DNA from 2 places in the Aliirhizobium sp. YIM B11859 genome. Region 2 is predicted to be linked to the other one. Evidence: predicted binding sites of a transcription regulator. Region 2 holds the regulator's gene; the other holds the start of a gene.
What was found. Region 2 encodes LexA, which represses DNA repair genes until DNA is damaged. Its sites were predicted from a motif close to TGTTCNNNNTGTGTTCNG; they were not measured.

Region 1: dnaE (DNA polymerase III subunit alpha) is a predicted target of LexA. The motif match lies at 2,018-2,035, and genes of this name have one in related genera.

What each region holds. Positions count from the first base shown of each region.
Region 1 covers NZ_JBXHAY010000003.1:71,494-74,766, reverse strand. The annotation lists gene dnaE (DNA polymerase III subunit alpha) at 1-1,784, opposite strand, end outside; gene AC2GXZ_RS12410 (SDR family NAD(P)-dependent oxidoreductase) at 2,178-2,939, opposite strand; gene AC2GXZ_RS12405 (transporter substrate-binding domain-containing protein) at 3,206-3,273, shown strand, end outside.
Region 2 covers NZ_JBXHAY010000013.1:9,273-12,545, forward strand. The annotation lists gene AC2GXZ_RS29120 (ComEC/Rec2 family competence protein) at 1-473, shown strand, start outside; gene lexA (transcriptional repressor LexA) at 454-1,170, opposite strand; gene AC2GXZ_RS29130 (VOC family protein) at 1,367-2,239, shown strand; gene kdsA (3-deoxy-8-phosphooctulonate synthase) at 2,242-3,090, shown strand; gene eno (phosphopyruvate hydratase) at 3,209-3,273, shown strand, end outside.

The DNA.
Region 1 (3,273 bases), on a different contig from region 2:
GTCTTCAACACGGTGAGCGTCTTCAGACCAAGAAAGTCGAATTTGACGAGCCCGGCCTGCTCCACCCATTTCATGTTGAACTGGGTGACCGGCATGTCGGAGCGCGGATCCCGGTACATCGGCACCAGCTTCGACAATGGCCGGTCACCGATGACGATGCCGGCAGCGTGGGTCGAGGCGTGGCGGTAAAGACCCTCGATCTTCTGGGCGATATCGAGAAGGCGCCCGACCACCGGCTCCTTGTCGATCTCTTCCTGAAACTTCGGCTCTTCCTCGATCGCCTTCGACAATGGCGTGGGATTGGCCGGGTTGTTGGGCACCAGCTTGCAGATACGATCGACCTGACCGTAGGGCATTTCCAGAACGCGGCCGACGTCGCGCAAGGCCGCACGCGCCTGCAGCGAACCGAAGGTGATGATCTGCGCAACCTGCTCGCGACCGTATTTCCGCTGCACATAGCGGATCACCTCTTCACGGCGATCCTGGCAGAAGTCGATGTCGAAGTCGGGCATCGAAACGCGGTCCGGGTTAAGGAACCGTTCGAACAGCAACGAAAAGCGCAACGGATCGACGTCGGTAATGGTCAGCGCGTAAGCGACCAGAGAGCCCGCACCCGAACCGCGGCCGGGGCCGACTGGAATATTCTGGAGTTTGGCCCATTTGATGAAGTCGGCAACGATCAGGAAGTAGCCGGGAAACTTCATCTTCTCGATGACGCCGAGTTCGAAATCCAGACGCTCGCGATATTCCTTCTCGGTAAAACCGGCGCTCAATCCGAGTTCGGCGATACGATGATCAAGTCCCTCGACCGCCTGCCGGCGCAATTCCTCAGCCTCGGCGCGCTCGGCTTCCCCCGGATCGTCGGTCGCGCCGGTAAAGCGCGGGAGGATAGGGTTGCGTGTCTTGAGGACGAAAGAGCAGCGTCTGGCAATCTCGACGGTGTTCTCCAGTGCTTCCGGCAGATCGGCAAAGAGCTTTGCCATCTCGGCACGGCTCTTCAGGTAGTGGTCCGGCGTCAGACGGAAACGGCTGTCATCAGAGACGATCGCGCCGTGGGCAACCGCCATCAATGCATCATGGGCGTCATAATCGGCCTTGGTGGGGAAAAAAGCCTCGTTGGTCGCCACAAGCGGGATGTCATGGCGATACGCCATGTCGATCATCCGCTGCTCATGACGGCGATCGTAAGCACCGTGGCGTTGTAATTCGATATAGAGCCGGTCGCCGAACAGGTCCTTCAACCGCAGGAGGCGGTTCGCGGCAAGCTCTGCATGCCCTTCCCTGACCGCCCTGTCGACCGGCCCGAATGCAGCGCCGGAAAGGGCAATCAGCCCGGCCGTCCCGCCCTCCTCCAGCCAGGAGGCGCAGATATGGATTTCGCTGCTTCCCTCGCCGGCAAGATAGGCGCGACTGACCATATCAACCAGCCGCTCATAGCCTTCGGACGTCGCAGCAAGCAGGACGATGGCCGGGAGCTTGGCAAGCTGCTGATTTGCCCGCCGGTCTTCGTCCTGATCCTGCATGTCGATCGACAGCTGGCAGCCGATAATCGGCTGTAATCCGTCACCGATTGCCTTCTGGGCAAATTCGAGCGCGACGAACAGATTATTGGTATCGGTGATGGCAATCGCAGGCTGGTTGTCCGCGACCGCCTTGCCCAAGACCTTCTTGAGTGGCAAGGCACCTTCGAGCAGCGAATAGGCGGAATGCAGACGCAGGTGAACGAATTGCGGGCTCGCACCCATGTTTTCGTCCGCTGATCCTGTGTTTGCCTGCTCTGCCATATCTATGCGCCATCACCACTGATTCAATCGGGGGCATTTTCGGGCGCGCGACCACACAAGTCCAGTTCAGATTCCGGTGGTCAACGTCTTTCGGGGCAATCCGGCGCCGGCACGTGACGTGCCGGAGCGATCTCCTACATCGCCATCATGATCATCGACAGTGTCGCGACGAAGGTTGCGATGGATGCGAATGCGGCAATATCACGAAGAAGGTCGGTCATCGTTGTCTCCCGTGTTCGTTATGTTTTCTTTTTGTTCTCTTTTCGTCCGAGAGTCAACAGAAGAACAAAAAGAGAATTCCAACCTTTAAACCATGGTTAATTTGCCACCGACTTATCGTTTAACCTCAGCCTGCCCGCCCCCGACTGGCCAGAACTGCGGCTCCGAACGGCTTTAAAGCTGCACGCCACGGGTCAGCGCACCGTCGACCACGAGGTTCGTGCCATAGATAAAACTTGCGGCGGGGCTGGCAAGAAATGCCACCGCATTGGCAATTTCCTGCGGCGTCGCCATGCGCCCGGTCGGGTTCAATGCAAGCGAAGCCGCAAACAACTCCGGATTGCCTTTCTCGATGTTCTCCCACACACCACCGGCGAAGTAGGTGTTTCCAGGAGATACGGTATTTGCACGGATCCCCCTGGGCGCGAGCTGATAGGCAAGCCCTTGGGTATAATGGGTCAGTGCGGCCTTGAAGGCCCCATAGGGTCCGGCTGCGAAGTCGATCTCCCGGCCGGAAACCGAGGATATGGCAACGATCGATGCCGCCTTGCTTTTTTCAAGATAGGGCATGGCCGCATTGACCAGTCTGACGGTTCCCATCATGTCGACGTCAAAGCCCTGTTTCCAGCTTTCCTCGTCGTTGCCGATCGATAGAGCGCTGACATTGGCCACAACGATGTCAACACCGCCGAACAGTCCGGCCGCCGTCTCCACCCAGGCCGCGATCGCAGGACCGTCAGCCACATCGACGAAACTACCCAGGGTGGAAACGCCTTTCTCAGAAAGGCCCGCAGCAACGGCTTTCGCCTCGTCGCCATTACGGCTGCAAATGGCGACATGTGCGCCCTCGGATGCAAGCGTTTCGGCGATCTTCAGCCCGATCCCACGTGTCCCGCCTGTCACCACGGCCCGCAGGCCTTTCAAACCCAGATCCATTCTGTTCCCCTCGTTTTTGAGCCGTCTCGCCGGCGCCCATACGCGTATAGGATCCGTCCCGTTTTCGAGGGGCGTCAAGGCCATTCATGGCGCAAAAAAGTTGAAATCGACCGCTTGACATCCCGCGGGCAAACCGGCAGCTTAATTTCGCGGCGCCGAGCAAAGATGCTCAAAATTGCGCCAAAACTGGGGAATCCGTTTCATTTCTTGGCAACGTCGCCACCATCAGCGAACGCTGATTGGTCCAACCTCGTGGCTGCCGGAACATGGTCAGGGAATATCCCGTCGGATTGCTATTTTCGACCACAGGGTCGTACGGAACCATCGGCAAATC
Region 2 (3,273 bases):
GCCGTTTTGCCTGCCAGCCGAAGGCGTGGTGCGCCTTTACAGCGGGCGACGTCATCGTCGTTGTCGTCGAGGATGGTCGCTTCACAGGGGCTGCCTGTGACATTGCCGGTCTCGTCATCGCGCCACGGGCGCGGTTCGATCAGTGCCGGTCAGGGACGCCCCTGCTGAGCGGCAAAACGCTGCGCAAGACAGGCTCGCTCGAGATCGATTTTGCCGGTTCTTTTATGCCCGAGCAATGGATGGTGAAAGCAGGCATGCAGGCCGCAACACGACCGTGGAACGTTCACCGCCAATATGACTGGCGGCGTGATGTCTATGACGGGTCATTGCCTGACTGGCTGGTCGAGGCTCAACAACAACCCCCGGAAGAGCTCGGCACCATACAAAGCGCCTCATCAATTCCGGTTGCAGGACAGGGCGGTGACCTGCAGACCACGTATGATCCAGCCGAACTTAGTGATACCGGCGGATGAGGCCAACCAGCTTACCCTGAACCTTGACCCGGTCGGGCGGAAAGATGCGGGTCTCATAAGCAGGGTTGGCGGCTTCCAGCGCGATCGATCCACCCTTGCGGCGGAACCGCTTCAGCGTGGCTTCCTCGTCGTCGACAAGTGCCACGATGATATCGCCCGGGTTCGCGGTGTTGCCGTTACGGATGATAACGGTGTCGCCGTCGAGGATGCCGGCCTCGATCATCGAATCGCCCTTCACCTCCAGCGCATAATGTTCGCCGGAGCCCAGCATCTCGACAGGCACGGAAATATCATGGGTGTTGTTCTGAATGGCCGAAATCGGCACGCCGGCCGCGATGCGGCCCATGACGGGAACGCTTGCGGAGGATGGTTCGTTTACAGAGGCCGGTGCAGCGGGGGCAGGGGCGGGTATTTTTTTACCGAGGCTTCCCTCGATGACGCTCGGCGAAAAACCGCGCTTGGGCTGCAGCGTCTGCACATAGGATTCGGGAAGCTTGATGACTTCGAGCGCACGGGCCCGGTTCGGTAGCCTGCGGATGAAGCCGCGCTCTTCCAGCGCCGTAATCAGCCGGTGAATGCCCGATTTGGAGGCGAGGTCGAGCGCATCCTTCATCTCGTCGAAAGAAGGTGGGATGCCGGACTCCTTCATACGTTCATGTATGAACAGAAGCAGTTCCTGTTGCTTGCGGGTGAGCATCTTGATGCACCTTCAGATTTGAAACAAATGCAGAACGGACACTATATGTTCCATATGTGTTCCGCAAGTCCCTAAATTTTCGTGAAAACATCATAACTTTCTGAGATGCCGGATGACGTTCTCAGTCGGAATCTACTTGCGCTTGCCGGCGGTCTGCCCAATCTACTGCCGGCGGATCAAAGTCTGGGGGACGTGCGTGACTGCAAGGAAAATCGATCATCTCGTTTTGCCGGTCGGCAACCTCGTCCTGGCACGGGAACGGCTGTCGGCACTTGGGTTCACCGTGGCGCCGGACGGCCTTCACCCGTTCGGCACGGCCAATGCCTGTATCTTCCTGGAGGACGGCACCTATCTGGAGCCGTTGGCGCTGGCCGACCGTCGTAAAGCGGGGGCGGCGGTCAAGCGCGGCAACGTCTTCGTTGAACGCGACATGGCCTTTCGCGGACGCCGGGGGCGCCAGGGGCTTTCGGCGATCGTGGTTGCAAGCGACGACGCGTCAGGCGATCACCGGCGTTTTGTCGAGAACGGAATATCCGCCGGAGAGCCGCTGGAGTTCGCACGTATCATCAAGTCACCGGAAGGCGACGAAAGAGAAGGTCGGTTCCGGCTGGCCTTTGCCGCCGAACAGGAGGCTGTCGATTTTTTCGCTTTTGCCTGTCAGCGGGTGGTCTCCTTTCCGCAGGACATGGGATCGCTGCGCTCGCATGCGAATGCCGTCACCGGGTTGAAGGAGGTCGTTCTGGCCGCCGAGACGCCGCCCGAATCGGCGTCACTGCTGCAGAATGTCCTTTCTGTCGACGGCGAAGACGGCGAGTCTGGCATGGTGTTTGCCGTCGAGAATGCCAGGGTGCGGGTCCTAGATCGCGAGCAGTTGCTGCAGGAATTCGGGCTTGCCGGTCCGGCGGTTGCCACGGGGCTTTCCGGCCAGGCCGTGATATTCCGTACCGCCGATCTGGCCGTGACAGAGATCACCCTTGCTGCTAATGACGTCGCATTCATCCGCCGGGATGGCCGCGTGCTCGTGTCGCCAGTGCCCGGCCAAGGCGTGTTTTTCGGCTTCGAGGAATAGATATGGCAGTCTCCCCCAATTCTGAAGTTTCGGTCGGCGAAGGTGCAAAAAAAGTCGTCTTCTCCAATACCGGCAAGCTTTCCCTGATTGCGGGACCCTGCCAGATGGAAAGCCGCGATCATGCTTTCATGATCGCCGGGACGCTTTCCGAACTCTGCGCCAAGCTCGATATCGGACTGGTCTACAAATCGTCCTACGACAAGGCGAACCGCACTTCGCTTTCCGGCAAGCGTGGCATCGGGCTTGAAAAGGCGATGGAGGTATTTGCCGACCTGAAGAAGGAGTTCGGCTTTCCTGTTATCACCGACATCCACACGGAAGAGCAGTGCCCGATCGTTGCCGAGACGGTCGATATCCTGCAGATCCCGGCCTTCCTGTCACGGCAGACGGATCTTCTCGTTGCCGCTGCCAAGACCGGCCGGGCGATCAACGTCAAGAAGGGCCAGTTTCTGGCGCCGTGGGACATGAAGAACGTCCAGGCAAAGTTCCTCGAAAGCGGCAATCCGAACGTGATGCTGTGCGAACGCGGCGCGTCCTTCGGCTACAACACGCTGGTTTCCGACATGCGCTCGCTGCCGACCATGGCGGCACTCGGTTCTCCAGTCATCTTCGACGCGACCCATTCGGTGCAGCAGCCCGGCGGGCAGGGCGGCTCGACCGGCGGCCAGCGCGAATTCGTCGAGACTTTGGCACGAGCGGCGGTGGCTGTCGGTATTGCAGGGCTTTTCGTCGAAACGCATGAGGATCCCGACAATTCGCCTTCCGACGGGCCGAACATGGTCTATCTGAAGGACATGCCGCGACTTCTCGAAAAGCTGATGGCTTTCGATGCGGTGGCCAAGGCTGCCTGATCTGCAGAACTGCTTGATGGTGGTCAAAGCGCAAAAAGCGCTCGCACTGTAATTGGCGTGTCATTGAACATGATACATTTTCAATGACCGCGTGGACTTAAACTCTGAGGAGAGACCCTTGACTGCTATTACCGATATTATCGCTCGCGAGATCCTCGATAGCCGTGGCAACCCGACCGTCGA